Regions from separate parts of the Micromonospora sp. U56 genome, predicted to be linked through region 2. Evidence: riboswitches for the same ligand, from Rfam matches in the RefSeq annotation. Region 2 holds a riboswitch; each other region holds the start of a gene.
What was found. Region 2 has a riboswitch for cobalamin ahead of cobN (cobaltochelatase subunit CobN). Riboswitches for the same ligand answer to the same signal wherever they lie in the genome.
Positions count from the first base shown of each region.

Region 1: linked by a shared signal. The riboswitch ahead of KBX37_RS02780 (ribonucleoside-diphosphate reductase subunit alpha) and the one ahead of cobN (cobaltochelatase subunit CobN) in region 2 are both predicted to bind cobalamin.
Region 3: linked by a shared signal. The riboswitch ahead of bluB (5,6-dimethylbenzimidazole synthase) and the one ahead of cobN (cobaltochelatase subunit CobN) in region 2 are both predicted to bind cobalamin.

Region 1 is NZ_JAGPYL010000003.1:107,625-114,069, reverse strand. Features, by position in the region: gene KBX37_RS02785 (ribonucleotide-diphosphate reductase subunit beta) at 1-95, opposite strand, end outside; gene KBX37_RS02780 (ribonucleoside-diphosphate reductase subunit alpha) at 98-2,458, opposite strand; cobalamin riboswitch at 2,613-2,759, opposite strand; gene KBX37_RS02775 (SigE family RNA polymerase sigma factor) at 2,970-3,485, shown strand; gene KBX37_RS02770 (hypothetical protein) at 3,485-4,591, shown strand; gene KBX37_RS02765 (Rieske 2Fe-2S domain-containing protein) at 4,674-5,513, shown strand; gene KBX37_RS02760 (LysM peptidoglycan-binding domain-containing protein) at 5,749-6,445, opposite strand, start outside.
Region 2 is NZ_JAGPYL010000110.1:3,812-10,256, reverse strand. Features, by position in the region: gene KBX37_RS27070 (NAD(P)H-binding protein) at 1-56, shown strand, start outside; gene KBX37_RS27065 (aromatic acid exporter family protein) at 104-1,225, shown strand; gene KBX37_RS27060 (MFS transporter) at 1,321-2,532, shown strand; gene KBX37_RS27055 (aldo/keto reductase) at 2,613-3,509, shown strand; gene KBX37_RS27050 (hypothetical protein) at 3,602-3,937, shown strand; gene KBX37_RS34885 (hypothetical protein) at 3,942-4,187, opposite strand; partial or broken gene KBX37_RS36090 (hypothetical protein) at 4,238-4,636, opposite strand; cobalamin riboswitch at 4,764-4,893, shown strand; gene cobN (cobaltochelatase subunit CobN) at 5,227-6,445, shown strand, end outside.
Region 3 is NZ_JAGPYL010000003.1:115,673-122,117, reverse strand. Features, by position in the region: gene KBX37_RS02820 (phytoene/squalene synthase family protein) at 1-656, shown strand, start outside; partial or broken gene KBX37_RS35860 (deoxyribodipyrimidine photo-lyase) at 653-1,108, shown strand; gene KBX37_RS35855 (FAD-binding domain-containing protein) at 1,118-1,672, shown strand; gene KBX37_RS02810 (serine hydrolase) at 1,684-2,739, opposite strand; gene KBX37_RS02805 (NAD(P)/FAD-dependent oxidoreductase) at 2,832-4,316, shown strand; gene KBX37_RS02800 (crotonase/enoyl-CoA hydratase family protein) at 4,309-5,070, opposite strand; cobalamin riboswitch at 5,144-5,342, shown strand; gene bluB (5,6-dimethylbenzimidazole synthase) at 5,377-6,003, shown strand; gene KBX37_RS02790 (DNA glycosylase AlkZ-like family protein) at 6,064-6,445, opposite strand, start outside.

The DNA of each region.
Region 1 (6,445 bases), on a different contig from region 2:
GTCCAGGTGTTGCGGATGGCGGCCCGGAACCGCTCGTAGAAGTCCGGGTAGCGCATCGGTCGCAGGGTCAGGTCCATGCCGGGGTCGAGCAGCATCGTCACTGGCAGGCCTCGCAGATCTCGGGGTTCTCCAGCGAGCAGGCGACCGCGTCGCTCTCGCCGACGGACAAGGTGAGCAGGGCCGGCGCCGCCGGTCGTGGCGAGGGCACGGGTGCGGCGGCCGGCGCGGCGGCGACCGTGGTCTGCGCGATCCGGGTCGCCGGACGGGACCGCAGGTAGTAGGTGGTCTTCAGCCCGGCCCGCCAGGCGTACGCGTACATCGAGGAGAGCCGGCCGATGGTCGGGCTGGCCTGGAACAGGTTGAGCGACTGTGACTGGTCCACGTACGGGGCGCGGGCGGCGGCCAGGTCGATCAGCGCCTTCTGCGGCAGCTCCCAGGCGGTGCGGTGCAGCGCCTTCAGCTCCGGCGGCAGGTCCAGTTCCTGCACCGAGCCGTCCGCCCGCTTGATCGCGTCCCGGGTCTGCGGGGTCCACCGGCCCAGCCGCTTCAGGTCGGCGACCAGATGCCGGTTGACCTGGAGGAACTCCCCGGAGAGGGTCTCCCGCTTGAAGACGTTGGAGACCAGCGGCTCGACGCACTCGGCGCAGCCGGCGATCGAGGCGATGGTGGCCGTCGGCGCGATCGCCACCAGCAGCGAGTTGCGCAGCCCGTGCCGGGCCACCTTCTCCCGCAGCGCCGCCCACGCCTGCGGCCTGGTGGGCCGGGCGTCCGCCCAGTGGTCCGGGTGCAGCACCCCGCCGGCCGCCCGGGTCAGCGGGTACGCCGGATGCGCGCCGCGCTCCGCCGCCAGGTCGGCGGAGGCGTCGTACGCGGCCAGGGCGACCTCCTCGGCGATCCGGGTGGACAGCGCCAACGCCTCCGGCGAGTCGAACGGCAGCCGCAGCGCGGCGAAGACGTCGGCCAGCCCCATCACGCCCAGCCCCAGCGGCCGCCACCGGCGGTGCGCGGTGGCCGCCTGCTCGGTGGGGAACCAGTTCCGGTCGATCGCCCGGTCCAGCGCCCCGACGGCCAGCCGGACCGTCGTGGCGAGCGTGGCGAAGTCCACGCCACCGTCGACCAGGTGGGCGGCCAGGTTGACCGAGCCGAGCGTGCAGACGGCCGTCTCGTCGTCGCTGGTCACCTCCAGGATCTCGGTGCAGAGGTTGGAGTGGTGCACCACGCCGCCACCCGCGCCGACCTGGTTGCAGGTGCGGTTCGCCGCGTCCTTGAACGTCATCCAGCCGTTGCCGGTCTGCGCCAGGGTGCGCATCATCCGGCCGTACAGGGTGCGGGCCGGCAGCGTCCGGACCGCCTTGCCGGCGGCCTCCGCCGCCCGGTACGCGGTGTCGAACTCCGCGCCCCACAGGTCGACCAGCTCCGGCACCTCCTTCGGGTCGAACAGCGACCAGTCGGCGTCCGCCTCGACCCGGCGCATGAACTCGTCCGGCACCCAGTTGGCCAGGTTCAGGTTGTGCGTACGCCGGGCCTCGTCGCCGGTGTTGTCCTTCAGCTCCAGAAACTCCTCGATGTCGGCGTGCCAGGTGTCCAGGTAGACGCAGGCCGCGCCCTTGCGCCGGCCGCCCTGGTTGACCGCCGCGACGCTGGCGTCGAGGGTGCGCAGCCAGGGCACGATGCCGTTGGAGCGGCCGTTGGTGCCCCGGATCAGCGACCCCCGCGAGCGCACCCGGGACCACGAGATGCCGATCCCACCGGCGAACTTGGACAGCCTCGCCACCTGCGTGTAGCGGTCGTAGATCGAGTCCAGCTCGTCCCGGGGCGAGTCGACCAGGAAGCAGGAGGAGAGCTGCTGGTGCCGGGCGCCGGCGTTGAACAGCGTCGGCGAGCTGGGCAGGTAGGCCAGCCGGGACATCAGCCGGTACAGCTCGCCGGCCTGCTCCACCGTGTCCGACAGGCCGGTGGCGACCCGCAGCCAGAAGTGCTGCGGCCGTTCCAGCACCGCCCGGCTGCGCGGGTGGCGCAGCAGGTAGCGGTCGTGCAGGGTGCGCAGTCCGAAGTATTCGAAGGCGTCGTCGCCGGCGCGGTCGACCAGGGCGTCGAGGGTGGCGGCGTGCGTCGCGACGAAGCCGGCGAAGCCCGGGTCCAGCAGGCCCTCGGCGTACGCGGCGGCGACACTGTCGCTGAAGCTGTCGATGCCCTGGCCGGTGGTCTCGTCGGCGATCCGCCCGGCGAGCAGGCGGGCGGCCAGCCGGGCGTACCCGGGCTCCTCGGCGGTGAGCCCGGCCGCCGCCGCGATGGCCAGCCGGGTCAGCTCGTCGGTGTCCGCGCCGGCGGTGCGCCCCGAGGAGACCAGGGCGAGGATCCGCTCCGGGTCGGTGTCGGGCAGGTCGTGATGGTGTCGGTGCAGCAGGTCCCGCAGTGCCCCGACCGGGGGTGGGGCGATGGTGGATGACGCCGTCACGTGCTCTCCTGGGTGGTCGGTGTGGACCGCGGGAGGGCACGACGGCACGCCGGATCGCCACCGGTCGGTGTGCCGGCGGTGCTCCGTACGGCTCGACGGCCCTCCCACGAGGCCCCGAGGTGGTCCGCGTGCCCGGTGGGCACGCCCTACTGGCAGGTCTTCGGACTCGCGGGCAGACGCGTCCGGCGCGTTCGCCTACTGGCCGTCGCTTCCCGGGCCCCGTCGGGCCCAGTGCTCGTGACGGCGGTCGTTCCCGCTCACCGCTGCGGGGCAGTCCCGGATTCGCACCGGGTTCCCTGTTCGGCGCGACGCCTGGCCGACGTCGACGCCTGGCGGACCCTTGGGGGGGTCGCACCAGCAGTAAAAGTGATCCTAGATGTAGTGGGTCGCAAAAAGCCAACACACCATATGCTGTGGGCGTGTCGCGTCGGCGGGAAAATCTGCGCCGCGTACAACCTGGACGGTGCCCGACCCCGTCAGCGGGGTGAATGTTCATGGACGGGGTGGGTGGATGCGGGCGGACCTGGAACAGGAGTACGTCGAGTACGTCACGTCGCGGCTGCCGGCGCTGCGCCGGATCGCCTGCCACCTGACCGGGGACGCGCACCGTGGCGACGATCTGGTCCAGACCGCCGTCACCCGGCTCTACGTCGGCTGGCGGCGGGCCCGCGAGGCGGACAACGTCGACGCGTACGCGCGTACCGTGCTGGTCCGGGTCTTCCTCGACGAGAAGCGCCGGCTCTGGTCCCGGGTCCGCCTGGTCGACACGCCACCCGAGCCGGCGCCCGCCCCGACCGGCGACGCGGTGGAGGACCGGGAGCTGCTGCACGCCGCGCTCGCCCAGGTGCCGCCCCGGCAGCGAGCCGTGCTGGTGCTCCGCTTCCTGCACGACCGGCCGGTGGACGAGGTGGCCGCCACCCAGGGCTGCACCGCCGGCACGGTCAAGAGCCAGACCTCGCACGGCCTGGCCAGCCTGCGCCGGCTGCTCGGCACGGGCGCCTACGCGATCACCGGAGAGGGGAAGTGATGGAGGAGAAGCTGCTGGCGCCGCTGCGGGACGTACCGCTCCCGCCGTCCGCCGTGGACCTGCACCGGGCCGTACGCGACGGGCGCCGGCAGGTGCGGCGGCGGCGGATCGCCGCGACGGCCACCGCCGGGCTCGCGGTGGTCGCGGTCCTGGCCGCAGCCCCGGCGCTGGTCGGCCGGGCGGACCGGCCGACGCCGGTCGCCCCCGCGCTCACGCCGTCCCCGACCGCCGCGATGCCGGCGACCGCCCCGGCCGCCTTCGACCCCGCCCGGCAGTACGCCGAGTTCGGTTGGGTGCCTCCCGTCATGACCGACCGGACCGTCCGGACCGGGACCGACCAGCTCGCGCTGACCGCCTCGGCGCCGCAGACGTCACCCCGGCCCGTCAAGGACGCGCCCGCGGCCGAACTGCGGCTCGTTGCTGCCGGCCGGGACATCACGCTCGGCATCGACCGGGACTTCGCCGTGGCCGCCGGCCGGGCGGGCTCCGCGGGCCTGGAGCCGGCCGAGCCGGTCAACGGCCGGGCTGCCCGATGGAACGCGAACGCCGCCGCCGCCGAGCCCCGGTCCGCCGCGCTGCGCTGGGAATACGCCCCGGGCGCCTGGGCCGAGGTGATTGTGCGGCACATCCCCGAGAGTGCCGGCGACCCGCGCGCCGTCACCCGGCGGATCGCCCTCGACCTCCGCTACGCCGTGGACCGGCCGATCCGGCTGCCGGTGCGCTTCGCCACGCCCCCGGCCGGCCTGAAGCCGATGGCGTACCTGGTGACCAGGAGGGCGAACGACCGTTGGGACGTCGAGCTGTCCTACGGCGCCGGCAAGCGGACGAAGTACGGGGACTGGCCGCTGGTCGTACTGATGCTGCCCCGCAAGTCGGTGACCGGCGACGGTGCGGTCATCGGCGATCCCACCTCCCGCATCGACGGCCATCCCGCCCGCCGCACGTCCTCCCTGGACGGCGGCGCGAGCCTCCAGGTCTACGGAGTCCAGGGTCTGTACGTGGAAATGACCGCGCACGACAAGGCCACCCTGCGCAAGCTCGGCGGCAACCTGGACGCCCTCTTCCGCAGCGCCACCTTCCACCCGGAGGCCCACGACTGGCGCTGATTTCGACCGGGCAGCGGAATTCGTCCCCGCCGCCCGGTTTGCGACCGCAGCTGCCGGGAAGTCGGGGAACGTGCGAGCCCTGATGAACAAGATCGAGCAGAACGCCGCGCTGGACCCGGTCGGCGACCGGCTCCAGCGGGCCGTCCAGTCGACCCTGCGTGGGCAGCGGGTCCGTGACCTGCTGCACGGCGTCTGGCTGGGCCATCCGCTGCACCCGGCGATGGTGCAGGTGCCGGTGGGCGCGTGGATCAGCGCCGCCGTGCTGGACCTGCTGCCCGGTCAGCGCCGGGCCGCGACCACCCTGGTCGGGCTGGGTACGGTGAGCGCCCTCCCGGCCGCCGTCGCCGGGCTGAACGACTGGGCCGCCCTGGCCCGGGACCAGCGCCGCGTCGGGCTGGTGCACGCCGCCTCCAACTCCGTCGCGCTGGTGTTCTACGCCAGTTCGCTTGCCGCCCGGATGCGCGGCCGGCACGGCATGGGGCGCGCCCTGGCGTACCTGGGGCTGACCGCGGCCAGCACCGGGGCGTACATCGGCGGGCACCTGGCGTACAAGCAGGGTGCGCAGGTCAACCAGAGCATCTCCGAGCTGCACCGGATGACCGACGAGTGGAAGGCCATCGCCGACCTGGCGACGCTTCCGCAGCGCGAGCTGATCACCCGCGAGGTGGACGACGTCTCGGTGATCCTCTACCGGCACGGCGACGACGTCACTGTGATGCTGGAACGCTGCCCGCACCAGAGCGGCCCGCTCGGCGAGGGCGAGGTGCAGGAGATCGAGGGCCACGCCTGCGTGGTCTGCCCCTGGCACGGCTCGACGTTCCGGCTCAACGGCGGCGAGGTCGTGCACGGCCCCGCCGCGAACGACCAGCAGCTCCTGCCGACCCGGGTGGTCGACGGAATCCTCCAGACCAAGCTGCCCTGACCTCCCACCGGGCACTTGGCCGGGCCGCGTTGGCCCGGGCCAGGCGGCCCGTCGGCCCGTCGGCCCGTCGGGATTGCGGGCACGGCAGGGCACCGTGGGCCGGGCCAGGGACCTGCCGGTTCCAGTCGCGAGCGCCGCAGATCACGCCGGCCCACTGTTGGTGGGCGCGGCCCGAGGCGGCGGGCAAGCCGGGCGGCGGCTCGCCTCGTCCTGCGCCCGGTGCGCGTACCCCTGGTCAGTCGCGGCGGTGGCGAGCGCGGGCGGCCGCGACGGCCCGGGCCGGGCGGCGGCGCAGCCCGAGCACCGCGCCGATCTGCGCGCCGACGATGCTGGCCACGGCGAGCACGGCGGAGACCGCCAGCGGCCGGTTCATCCCGTCGTCGTCGGTGGCCCGCGAGGCCCCGGCCGCCATCGCCGGGGGTGCCCCCGCCGGCCGCTCCGCCTGCGGCGGCATCGTCCGGGGTACCGGCTGTCCCGGCGTCGCGCCGGTCCCGCCCGGTCCGACCTGACCGCCCGGAGTACCCGGCCCGGCCTGCTCGTCGGGGACCGGCGACCCGATGCCGCCGGGGGACCCCTTCGGCGAACCCGGGGACGCGGCCGGCGGATGCGGCGACGGCTTACGGGGCGTCGCCTGCCCGGCCACCAGCCGGCCGGTCGCGTGCGTGCGTGCGCCGCCGTCCTCCGCCCGCGCCGGCAGCTTGATCAGCTGGCCCGGCCGGATCCGGTCGGCGTCGGGCAGCCGGTTGAGCCGGGCCAGCTCCTGGTAGCGGTCGAAGTCGTCCAGGTAGCGTTCCGCCACCTCGCCCAGGTAGTCGCCCTTGGCGACCCGGTACACCGGCGGGGCCGGCTGTGGCCGGACAGCCTCGGCGCCGGCGCCCTCCGGAGCCGCCCCCGTCGATCCGACGGGCGGCGCCGCGAGGACCAGCGTCGCG
Region 2 (6,445 bases):
CGCCGCGCGACTTCCGGGCGTACGCGGCGGAGGCGGCCGGGGCCTGGCGACCCTGACCCGCCGGCCCGGCTACGGTGGGCCCGAACGCGGCGAGGAGGCGGCGATGGTCCGGTGGGGCTGGTTCCGGGAAGCCGCCGGGCGGCTGCGGCAGGGCTGGCTGCCGGTGGTCGAGACGACCCTGGCCGCGACGGTGGCGTGGATCCTGGCCACCCGGCTGGTCGGCCACCCGCAGCCGTTCTTCGCCCCCGCCGCCGCGCTGATCGTGCTCGGCCAGGCCCGGGGCCAGCGGGTCCGCCGGGCGGTCGAGGTGCTGCTCGGGGTCGCCGCCGGCGTCCTCGTCGCCGACCTGGTGGTGCAGGCGCTCGGACCGCGCACCAGCTGGACGGTGTTCACCGTCATCCTGCTCACCATCGCGCTCGCGGTGGCGGTCGGGGCGAGCACGGTCGCCGTGGTGCAGGCCGCGGTCTCCGCCCTCTACCTGGTGGTGGTCTCGCCACCGACCGAGTCGCTGGTGCCGTTCCGGTTCGTCGACGCGCTCATCGGCGGCGGGGTGGCGGTGGTGGCCAGCCAGCTGATCGACGCCCGGCGGCCGCTCGCCCCGCTGGTCGCCGAGTTCCGCCGCACCTACCAGGGGATGGCCGAGGTGCTGGCGGAGGTCGCCGCGGCCCTCGACGCCCGGGACGAGCCCGCCGCGCTGGCCGCCCTGGACCGGGCCCGCCACCTCGACGCCGCGGTGGAGCGGCTGCGCACCGCGGTGCTCGCCGCCGGCGAGGCGGTCCGGCTCAACGTCCGGCGCCGGCGGCACATCGGCCGGCTGCGCACCGTCGACGCCACGGTCGGCCAGCTCGACTACGCGGTCCGCAACGTGCGGGTCCTCGCCCGGGCCGGCGTGACGTTCAACCGGCTGCCCACCCCGGTGCCGCCCGAGCTCGGCGCGGCCCTGCGGGACCTGGCCGAGGCGGTCCGGGCGGCGGGCGAGGCGCTCGCCGCCGACCTCGACGGCGCGGAGGAGGCCGGCGACCGGCACGCGGCCCGCGCCGAGGCCGCCGGCCGGGCCGCGGTCGGCGTCGCCGGGCGGCTCTTCACCCACGGCCAGACCCTGCCGCTGGCGATGATCGTCGGGCAGGTCCGGGCCACCGCCATCGACCTGCTGCGGGGCGTACGGGCCGACGACGCGGCGGTGCTGGCCCGGGTCGACGAGGCGCTCGGGCTGCCCGCGCTCTGACCAGCATGTGGTAAGGAGCGCATCTGGCTTGTGGTCGTGACGAAACCGGTGTGTGATCAACGGCGAGACGCCGTACCACCGGAAGGACGCAAGCCGTGAGCCCACTCGTCACCGCGCCGAGCCCCGCCGTACCCCGGCAGGTGCTGGCCGCCCGCACCGGCGTCGCGGTGGTCTTCGCCCTCAACGGCCTCGCCGTGGCGTCCTGGTTCTCCCGGGTCCCCGCGGTCCGCGAGGCGCTCGGGCTCAGCGCCGGCCGGCTCGGCCTGCTGCTGCTGGCCATGTCCGGTGGCGCGGTGCTCGCCCTGACCACCGCCGGGCTGGTCACCCAGCGCCTCGGCGCGGCCCGCACGGTGGTGGCGTCCACCGTGCTGGTGGCGGTCGGGATGGCCGGCGTCGGGGTGGCCGCGGGGGTGGCTGGCTCGCTGCCCGCCGTGGCGGTCGCCCTGTTCGCCCTCGGCTACGGCTCCGGCACCTGCGACGTGGCGATGAACGTCGAGGGCGCCGCCGTCGAGAAGCGGCTGGGGCGCACCATCCTGCCCCGCTTCCACGCCGCCTGGAGCCTCGGCTCGGTGGCCGGCGCGGGCATCGGCGCGGGGGCCGCCCGCGTCGGGCTGCCGATCGGCGTGCACCTGGCGGTGCTGGCGGTGGTCGTGCTCGGCGGCACCGTCCTCGGCGCCCGGGCCTTCCTGGCCGCCCAGCCGGCACCGGACACCGCCGCCACCCGGCGCGGTGGCCTGCTCGCCGCCTGGCGGGAGCCGCGCACCCTGCTGCTCGGCCTGCTGGTGCTGGTGATGGCGTTCGCCGAGGGCAGCGCGAACGACTGGCTCGCGGTCGCCTTCGTCGACGGGTACGACACGAGTGAGGCCGTCGGCGCCGCCGTCTTCGCGGTCTTCGTCACCGGCATGACCATCGGGCGGACCGCCGGCACCGTCGCCCTCGACCGCTGGGGGCGGGTGCCCGTCCTGTTCGCCACCATCCTGCTCGCCGCCTTCGGCGCGGCGGTGGCGGTGCTGGCCGGCTCCGGGCCGGTCGCGATCGCCGGGGTGGCGCTCTGGGGGCTCGGCGCCTCGCTGGGCTTCCCGGTGGGGATGAGCGCCGCCGCCGACGACGAGGAGCGGGCGCCGGCGCGGGTCAGTGTGGTCGCGGTGCTGGGCTACACGTCGTTCCTCGCCGGGCCGCCCCTGCTCGGCCTGCTCGGCGACCGGGTCGGCATCCTGCACGCGCTGCTGGTGGTGCCGCTGCTGCTGCTGCCCACCCTGGCGCTGGTGCCGGTGACCCGGCCGCCGGCGCACCCCGCCAGCACATAGAACCTAACAGCGGCCGCCCCCGGGCGGTATCGGGTGCGCGGCCGACTGCGCAGCTCAGCCGTGCTGGCTAGGGTCGCCGGATGCCTACCGAAGAGATCACCGCCGCCGCCGCGGGCAACTGGACCCTGGGCGACCGCGCCGTGCGCCGGATGGGGTTCGGCTCGATGCGGACCACCGTCGACCCCGACCCGGACCGCGCGGTGCGGGTGCTGCGCCGCGCCGTCGAGCTGGGCGTGAACCACCTCGACACCGCCGCCTTCTACGTCTCGCCCGGCGGCACCCTGAACGTCGGCACCGGCCCCGCCCGGTACGCCACCGAGCTGATCCGCGCCGCGCTCGCCCCGTACCCGGAGGACCTGGTGATCGCCACCAAGGTCGGCTTCTCCTACGACCCGGCGACCGGCCTGCGCGAGGAGGCCACGCCGGCCCAGCTGCGCGCCCAGGTCGAGGAGAACCTGCGCCGGCTGGGCCGCGACCACCTCGACGTGGTGAACCTGCGGATCGTGAAGCGCCCCGGGCGGGACTCGGTGGCGGAGTCCTTCGGCGCGCTGGCCGAGCTGCGCGACGCCGGGCTGATCCGGCACCTCGGCCTGTCCAACGTCCGCCTGGACCACCTCGACGAGGCGCAGGCCATCGCCCCGGTGGTCTGCGTGCAGAACAGCTACGCCGTCGACAACCGGGGCGACCAGGACGCGCTGCTGCGCGAGTGCGGGGCGCGCGGGGTGGCGTACGTGCCGTTCTTCGCCCTCGCCGGCGTCCGGCGGGAGGCGGGCGCGGCGGCCGAGCACACCGCCGCCGTCCACGAGATCGCGCGGGCCCACGGCGCCACCCCGCACCAGGTACGCCTCGCCTGGACCCTGCACCAGGGGCCGCACGTGCTGGCCATCCCCGGCACCGGCGACGAGGCGCACCTGATCCAGAACGTCGCGGCCGGCGCGCTGCGGCTCTCCGCCGAGGAGCTGGCCGCGCTCGACTGAGCACGCCCGGTCAGCTCCCGCTCACCGGCCTCGCAGCCGACTGTCAGGTGACGGTGCTCCACTGGAGGGACGCCGACGAGAGGAGCGGGCAGATGGGCTGGTTCAGCCGGCGGTCCCGGGCCGCCGTCCCCACCCCGACCAAGCTCGACCGGGAGGCCACCCGCGAGGACCTGGCCGCGCTGGAGGAGTTCGTGACGAGCCGGCAGGGCGTGGAGTTCTACCTGGAGCCGGAGACCACCGCCACGGACACCACGGTGGTGGCGATCGCCCACGACGGCGAGTGGATCCGCCGCCGGACCGGCTCGCCGCAGGTGGCGGCGAAGCTGGCCGGCCGGCACGCCGTGCCGCTCTACGAGGCGGCGAGGACCGGCTACCCGGAGCGGATGCGGGTCTGGAACCGGGCCCACCCGGAACGCCGGATGCGCTGACCGCTCACCCCTCGACGGCGGCGCGGGCCTCGTCGAGGGTCATCGGGTCGGCGTGCCTGGAGACGTACCAGTGGTAGTGGTCGTCGAGCAGCCTGCGCACCAGCGCCAGGTCGGGGCCGTCCCCGTCCTGGCGCAGGTGCATCGGGGGCGGGTAGAAGCAGTCGCCGAGCAGCAGCACCGCCGAGTCGGGCACCAGCACCACGGTCGAGTCGGCGGCGTGCCGGCCGCCGACGTGACGCAGGCGCCCCACACGTGGTCCCAGTGGTGGTGGGTGTAGACCAGCCAGCGCGGCTCGGGCAGCCCCGCCGCCGTCAGGGCGGCGCGGATCTTCCGGGCGTGGCCGGGGCTGTGGCCGACGTCGACCAGCACGCCGCCGCGCTCGTCGGTGATCAACGCCACGCTCGGTTGGATGGTGCCCGGGTCGGGATCGCCCGGGTGGAGCCAGACCCGGCCGGCGAGGTGGTGGAACGCGGGCTCGGCGATGGCTGGGTCCCTTTTCGATCGACCGTCGACGCTCGGCCGTCGGGACCGATCGTAGGCGACCAGTCCCCGGCCGGTGGCCCCGCCGTCGGCGCTGACCGGCGGAAACCTGCCCACACCGTCCCCTTTGCTCTGCAGCCGCCCGGGCAACGGTGAAGCACTCCCGGTGTCGCCTCCGGGGCAGCAGAGCAAAGGGTGTGCGGCATCGAGGGCGGACATTGTCCGGACCGGCCGCCGCGGCGGCGCCGATCGTCCGTCCTCGATGGGCTGCTGACCGTGGCGTGGCCCCGGGCGGCGTTGACCCGGTGCCGAGGAATGTGGCAGCATTCGCGGCCTGACGGCAGTGAAGGAAGCCGGTGCGATTCCGGCGCGGTCCCGCCACTGTCACCGGGGAGCGATCCCCCCTCGCGCGTCACGGCCGTGTTCCTGCGGTTGGAAGGCCGGGGGAGAGCGTTGATCCGGAAGCCAGGATACTTCGGCCGTCGGGATGACCCCAGGGCGTGGACACCCGAGGAGGACCCGATGACGCGCAGCGTCCCCACCGTCGACGAGTTCCATCGTACCCGTTCCGGGCGCGGTGCCGCGCCCCTGCCCGGCCGTGCCGTCGCGCCGGCCGACCGCCCGGACGCCCCGTGGGGCGCCCGCGCACCGCGTTCCGCCGTTCACCGCTGACCGCCGCACCGTGCCGCCCACCGGTTCATCGCCGGTGATCCGCCCGGCGGCCCGTCGTACCCGCTGAACCGCGCCCGTCCCCTCGCCTCGCCCGACCGGCCCCGCGCCGGTCCGGGCGTCACTCTCCGGAGCCGTCCGTGCGCATCCTGCTGCTCTCCACCGCCGACACCGACCTGCTCGCGGCCCGCGCCAGCGGCGCCGGCTACCGGCTGGCCAACCCCGCCCGGGTCGCCGCCGACGCCGTGCCGGCGCTGCTCGACGGCGTCGACCTCGCCGTCGTACGCCTGCTCGGCGGCCGGCAGGCGTGGCCGGACGGGCTGGCCGCCGTGCTCGCCTCCGGCGTGCCCACGGTCGTGCTCGGCGGCGAGGCGGTGCCCGACGCGGAGCTGATGGCCGCCTCCACGGTGGCCTCCGGAGTGGCCACCCAGGCGCTGTCCTACCTGGTCGAGGGGGGTCCGGCGAACCTGGCCGAGCTGGCCCGGTTCCTCTCCGACACGGTGCTGCTCACCGGCGAGGGCTTCGACCCGCCCGCGCCCACCCCGGCGTACGGGGTGCACGGCGAGCGGGCCGCCGCGGCGTCGACGGCGGCCGGAGCGGCCACGGCGACCCGCCCCACCGTCGGGATCGTCTTCTACCGGGCGCACGCCCTCGCCGGGAACACCGGCTTCGTCGACGTCCTCGCCGACGCGGTCGAGGCGGCCGGCGGCGACCCGCTGCCGATCTTCTGCGGCTCGCTGCGCGGGCTCACCCCCGGCGACGGGCCGCTCGGCCTCTTCGCCCGCTGCGACGCCCTGGTCGTCACCGTGCTCGCCGCCGGCGGCGCCGTCGCCGCGGACGCCTCCGGCGGGGGCGACGAGGACGCCTGGGACGTCGGCGCGCTCGCCGCCCTCGACGTGCCGATCGTGCAGGCGCTCTGCCTCACCAGCACCCGCGAGCAGTGGGCCGGCAGCGACGCCGGACTCTCCCCGTTGGACGCCGCGATGCAGGTGGCCATCCCCGAGTTCGACGGGCGGATCGTCACCGTGCCGTTCTCGTTCAAGCGCATCGACGCCGACGGGCTCTCCGGCTACGCCGCCGACGCGGAGCGGGCCGCCCGGGTGGCCGGCATCGCCGTCCGCCAGGCCCGGCTGCGGCACGTGCCCCACGCCGACAAGCGCCTCGCCGTCGTACTCAGCTCGTACCCCACCAGGCACTCCCGGGTCGGCAACGCGGTCGGCCTGGACACCCCCGCCTCGGCGGTCCGGCTGCTCGCCGCCCTCGCCGCCGCCGGCTACGACCTCGGCGACCAGCCGGTCCCCACCGACGGGGACGCGCTGATCCACGCGCTGATCGCCGCCGGCGGGCACGACGTCGAGT
Region 3 (6,445 bases), on a different contig from region 2:
TCCCGGCCGTGCTGCACACCATCGCCGTCTTCGATCTGGACCGCGCCGACTTCGCGTCGTTTCTGCGCAGCATGGCGATGGACCTGACCGTGCTGTCGTACCCGACCTACGACGACCTGCTCGACTACATGGAGGGCTCCGCGGCGGTCATCGGCACCATGATGCTGCCGATCCTCGGCAGCTCCGACCCGGCGGCGGCCCGCGAGCCGGCCCGCCAGCTCGGCATCGCCTTCCAGCTCACCAACTTCATCCGGGACGTCGCCGAGGACCTCGACCGGGGCCGCACCTACCTGCCCGACGAGGATCTGGCCAAGTTCGGCGTCACCCGCGACGACCTGCTCGCCGCGAAGGAACAGGCCCGCACCACGCCGAGGATCCGGGACCTGATCGAGTACGAGGTGAGCCGCGCCCAGGCGCACTATGAGGCCGCCGCACCGGGCATCACCCTGCTCAACTCCGCCTCGCAGGCGTGCATGCGGACCGCGTACGCGCTCTACGGCGGGATCCTCGACGAGGTCGCCGCGCAGGGCTACGACGTGTTCGTCCGCCGGGCGCTGGTGCCGCAGCGCCGCCGGCTGGCGGTGGCCGCCCGGGCCCTGCTCACCCCGACCGGCAGCCCGGTCGCCGTACCCGGGCCGAGCCTGGTCCCGCGGTGAGTACGCGGACCGCGGTGGTGCTGTTCACCCGCGACCTGCGGGTGCACGACCACCCGGCGCTCGCCACCGCCTGCGCGGCGTTCGACCGGGTGGTGCCGCTGTACGTGCTCGACCCGGCGCTGGCCGACAGGTCGCCGAACCGCACCCGCTTCCTGCACCAGAGCCTGACCGACCTGCGCGAGGAACTGCGCCGGCGCGGCGGTGACCTCATGGTGCGCCAGGGCGACCCGGTGGCCGAGACGATCCGGCTGGCCCTGTAGGTGGGCGCCGAGGGGATCGGGCTCTCCGCCGACGTCAGCCGGTACGCCCGCCGTCGGGAGCGCCGGCTGCGTGCCGAGTGCGACCGGCACCGCCTCTTCCTGCGACTCTTTCCCGGCCTGACGATCGTCGAGCCGGGGGCGCTGCGCCCGGGCGGCGGCGACCACTACCGGGTCTTCAGCCCGTACCACCGCGCCTGGGCGGTGGCCGACCGTCGCGAGGAGCTGGCCGCGCCCCGGCGCGTCACCCTGCCCGACGGCGTGCGGCCCGGCCGGCTGCCCGCGCCGCCGAAGGGCGAGTCGCCCGGGGCCGCCGTCGGCGGCGAGAGCGTCGGGCAGCGCCGGCTCACGCAGTGGCTGCCCACCCTCGACCGGTACGACGACATCCACGACGACCTGGCCGGCGACGAGACCTCCCGGCTCAGCCCGTACCTGCGGTTCGGCTGCCTGTCGCCGCTGGCCGTGGCGAACCGGGCCGGCGGCACCGATGGGCCGTTCGTCCGGCAGCTCTGCTGGCGGGACTTCTACCACCAGGTCACCGCCGCCTTCCCGGACATCTCCACCAGCGCCTACCGGCGCGGGGCCTCGGAGGGCTGGCGGTACGACGCGGACGCCCTCGCCGCCTGGACCGAGGGACGCACGTCGGTGGCGGGGAAGGCGGTGCACCAGCCGTGGCGGCTCCCCGACGACGTACGCCGGCAGCTGGACTATCCGCCGCCGCTGGAGGTGCCCGGCGCCGACCCGGTCTGGATGCGCTGACCCGACCCGGGCTAGAGGCAGGAGTGCAGCACCTCGACCAGTTCGTCCACCCGGTCGTGGTCGGCCAGATGTGCCGTGGCGTAGGCGAAGACGTAGCCCCGCTCCGGATCGGCCCAGGCGCTGCTGCCGCCGATCCCGCCCATGCCCCAGCTCCCGTCCGGCTCGCGCTGCATCCCCAGCGTCCAGTAGGCCCGGCGATCGAGCACCAGGTCCGGGCCGTCGTACTGGACCCGGGTGGCCTCGGCGACCAGCTCGGGGCTGAACAGGCGTACCCCGTCGAGGGTGCCGCCGGCGGCCAGGCCCGCGTAGAGCCGGGCCAGCGCGGACGCCGTGGCGTGCAGGTTGACCGCCGGGACCTGCGCGCCCCGCCAGAGCGGGCTGTTGGCCACCGCCAGGTCGAGGCCGCCGGGTGGGTTGCTCAGCGCCCGGGCCCGCAGCGACCCCGGCTCACCCAGCATCCGCACCGGCCAGGCCGGATCGCCGTACGACAGGTCCATGCACCGCCGCTGGTCCGCCGTCCCGAGTCCGAAACCCAGGTCGAGGCGCCACGGGTCGGCGATCTCCTCGGCCAGGAACCGCCCCACCGACCGCCCGTCGACCCGGCGGACCAGCTCGCCCACCAGGTGCCCGTACGTCCAGGCGTGCTCGCCCGCGACGCTGCCCGGCTCCCACTCCGGGTCGGCGGCGGCCAGGTCGGCGCAGAGCAGCTCCCAGTCGGCGACCGCCTCGGCCGGCCGGGCCACCGGGAAGGTCGGCAGGCCGGCGGTGTGGCTCAGCACCTGGCGGACCGTGGCGGGGGCGTGGAACCCGGCCCAGTGGGTCGCCACCGGGTCGTCCAGGTCGAGCCGACCACGGTCGACGAGCAGCAGCAGGCAGAGCGCCGCGACGGGCTTGCCGACCGAGTAGACGTTCACCAGCGTGTCCGGCCGCCACGCCCCGCGGCTGTCGGCTCCCAGGTCGACCACCGGGCGGCCGTCGTACCAGATGGTCAGGCCGGCGCCGGTCTCCCGGCCGGTGGCCAGCAGATCGTGGAAGCAGTCGCGGACCGGGGCGAAGCGATCGGGCATGCGGCCACCGTAGGCGGTTAGGAATGATTACGGGCGCGGGAATTCTGGTGCAGTCGCTGGCCGGCGTCCGATGGCTGGGGAATGCTGGCGGCATGGCGGAGCCGGAAGTGGTGGACGTGGTCGTGGTCGGGTTGGGCGTCGGCGGCGAGGAGGTGGCCGGGCGGCTCGCCGAGGCCGGCCTGAGCGTCGTCGGCATCGAACGGGACCTGGTCGGCGGGGAGTGCCCGTACTGGGGGTGCATCCCCAGCAAGATGATGATCAGGGCGGCGAACGCGCTCGCCGAGGCGCGGCGGGTCAACGAGCTGGCCGGTTCGGCCCAGGTCCAGCCGGACTGGGCGCCGGTGGCCAAGCGGATCCGCGAGGAGGCCACCGACACCTGGGACGACACGGTGGCGGTCGACCGGTTCACCGGCAAAGGTGGGCGGTTCCTGCGGGGCAGCGCCCGGCTCGACGGCCCCGGCCGGGTACGCGTCGGCGACCAGGTCATCCGGGCCCGGCACGGGATCGTGTTCGGCACCGGCACCCGGCCCTCCGTGCCGCCGATCGACGGGCTGGCCGACACGCCGTACTGGACGAACCACCAGGCGATCGAGGTCGAGGAGCTGCCCGAGTCGCTGCTGGTGCTCGGCGGCGGCGCGATCGGGCTGGAGCTGGCGCAGGTGTTCGCCCGGTTCGGCGTACGGGTGACGGTGGTCGAGGCGGCGGACCGGGTCCTCGCGGTCGAGGAGCCCGAGTCCTCCGAGGTGGCCGAGAAGGCGCTGCGCGCCGACGGGGTGGAGATCCGCACCGGCGTCAAGGCGGACCGGGTCAGCCACGACGGTGCCACCTTCACCGTGCACGCCGGCGACGACGCGTTCCACGCGGAGCGGCTGCTGGTGGTCACCGGGCGCCGGGCGCACCTGGACGAACTGGGCCTGGACACGATCGGCGTGGACCCCGGGCAGCGCTACCTGCCGGTCGACGGGCAGATGCGGGTGACCGACGGTGTCTGGGCGGTCGGCGACGTCACCGGTGAGGGGGCCTTCACCCACATCGCGATGTACCAGGCGGCGATCGTCATCGCCGACGTGCTGGACCGCACCCGGCACGCCGACAGCGGCCCCGACCCGAGCGGGACGGCCAGCGTGGTGGGCGGTGCGATGGGCGCGGCCAGCGCCGTCGGCGGCGCGATGACCGCGACCGGCCCGAGCGGTGCCGCCGGTACCCCGCCCCGCGCCGACTACCGGGCGCTGCCCCGGGTCACCTTCACCGATCCGGAGGTCGGTGCGGTCGGCCTCACCGAGCACCAGGCCCGCCAGCGCGGCATCAACGTGCAGGTCGGCATCGCCCAGCTGTCGTCTTCCGCCCGGGGTTGGATCCACAAGGCCGGCAACGACGGCTTCATCAAGCTCGTCGCGGACGCCGACCAGGGCGTGCTGGTCGGCGCGACCTCCGTCGGCCCGGCTGGCGGCGAGGTGCTGTCGGCGCTGGTGGTGGCGGTGCACGCGGCGGTGCCGTTGAGCCACCTCCGACACATGATCTACGCGTACCCGACGTTCCACCGGGCGATCGAGGACGCCCTGCGCGACCTCAGCTGACGGTGCCGTGGCGGCCGGCGCCGGCGGCGAACCGGGCCGCGCCGGCCGCCGCGTCCGTGGCCAGCGACCGCACGCCGTACGCCAGCTCGGTGGCGAGCGCCTCCGGCTCGGTCAGGCCGGCGGTGGCGAGCACCGACGCGCGGTCGTTGCGCAGGCAGGTCTGCGGGTGTCGGGCGATCTCGGCGGCCAACCGCTCGGCCTCCGCCCGCGCCTCACCCGGCGGGACCAACCGGTTGACCAACCCCATCGCGTACGCCTCCTCGGCGGGCACCGGGCGGCCGGTGAGGATCAGGTCCATCGCCCGGCTCTCCCCGATCAACCTCGGCAGCCGGACCGTCCCGCCGTCGATCAGCGGTACGCCCCAGCGCCGGCAGAACACCCCGAGCACCGCGTCGGACTCGGCGACCCGCAGGTCGCACCAGAGCGCCAGCTCCAGGCCGCCCGCCACGGCGTACCCGGAGATCGCGGCGACGACCGGCTTGGACAGCGACATCCGGGTCGGACCCATCGGGCCGTCGCCGTCCGACTCGACCCGGTTGCCGCTGGGCGTACCGATCGCCTTAAGGTCGGCGCCGGAGCAGAACGTGCCGCCGGCGCCCCAGAGCACCGCGACCCGGGCCTGCGGGTCGGCCTCGAAGGCGCGGAACGCGTCGGCGAGCGCCCGCGCGGTGGGACCGTCGACGGCGTTGCGCGACGCCGCCCGGTCGAGGATCACCGTGGTCACCGGTCCGTCGTGCGTGACGTGTACGGCCATCGGCACAGCATGCCGCCCGGCGGCGCCGGCACGCCAGGGCGTGCCGGCGCCCGATGGGCCGCTAGCATCGCGGACGGCAACGATCATGCGAGGTGCCCCGCGTGCGCGGGGAGAATCGGGAAGCCGGTGCAAATCCGGCACGGGCCCGCCGCGGTGACCGGGGAGCCACCGTCCACGCGCGAGAGCGCAGCCACTGGCCGTACGGCTGGGAAGGCGGGCGGCCAGGCGTCGATCCGGGAGTCCGAAGACCGGCCTCGCGTCGACCGCCCACCCGTCCGGGTGGGCCTTGCGCAGCGGGAGCCTGCCGTGGACCTCTACACCGCCATCCACCGTCGCCGGGACGTCCGGGCCGAGTTCACCGGGGCGCCGGTGCCGGACGACACCCTGCACCGCGTCCTCGACGCCGCGCACGCCGCGCCCAGCGTCGGCTACTCACAGCCGTGGGACTTCGTCCTGGTCCGGGACGCCGGGCTGCGCCGCCGCTTCCACGAGCACGTCCGGACGGAACGGGACACCTTCGCGGCCACCCTCTCCGACGAGGCGGCGGCACGGTTCGCCCGCATCAAGATCGACGGTGTGCTGGAGTCGACCCTGTCGATCGTGGTGACCTACGACCCGTCGCGGGGCGGCCCGGCCGTGCTGGGCCGGCACGCCATCGCCGACGCCGGCCTCTACTCGGTCTGCCTGGCCATCCAGAATCTCTGGCTGGCCGCCACCGCCGAGGGCCTCGGCGTCGGCTGGGTCTCCTTCTACCGGGAGCCGTTCCTGGCCGACCTGCTGGGCATTCCCACCGGCATCCGGCCGGTGGCCTGGCTCTGCGTCGGGCCGGTGACGCACCTGGAACAGGTGCCCGACCTGGCCCGGCACGGCTGGCGGCAGAAGCGCCCGCTGGCCGAGGCCCTGCACACCGACCGCTGGACGGGCGGCCACTGACCCGTCGCCGCGGTTGCGAACTGTGTGAAGAGTTGTGGTCGTCCCAGCGACGACAACTCTTCACGCCACGCTGACCGTGGACAGGCCGAGCCAGGAGGCCAGCGCCGCCAGCTCGGCGTCCACCGCCGCGGTGACGGCGGGGTCGAACGGGACGTCCTGGTGGATGGCGTGCACCCGCAGGACCCCGGACCGGTGGTCGGCCGTGGCGTCCACCTTGCCGACGAGCCGGTCGTGGTGCAGCACGGGCAGCGCGAAGTAGCCCCAGCGGCGCTTCGCCTTCGGCAGGTACATCTCCAGGACGTACTCGAAGTGGAAGAGCTCCCGGGCCCGCTTCCGGTCGTGGACCAGCCGGTCGAAGGGCGACAGCAGCGCGGTACGGCCGGCGAACGGCTGGCCGAGGGCCGCCGGGTCGACCCGCCAGCTGCCGGAGGTGCCCTCGACC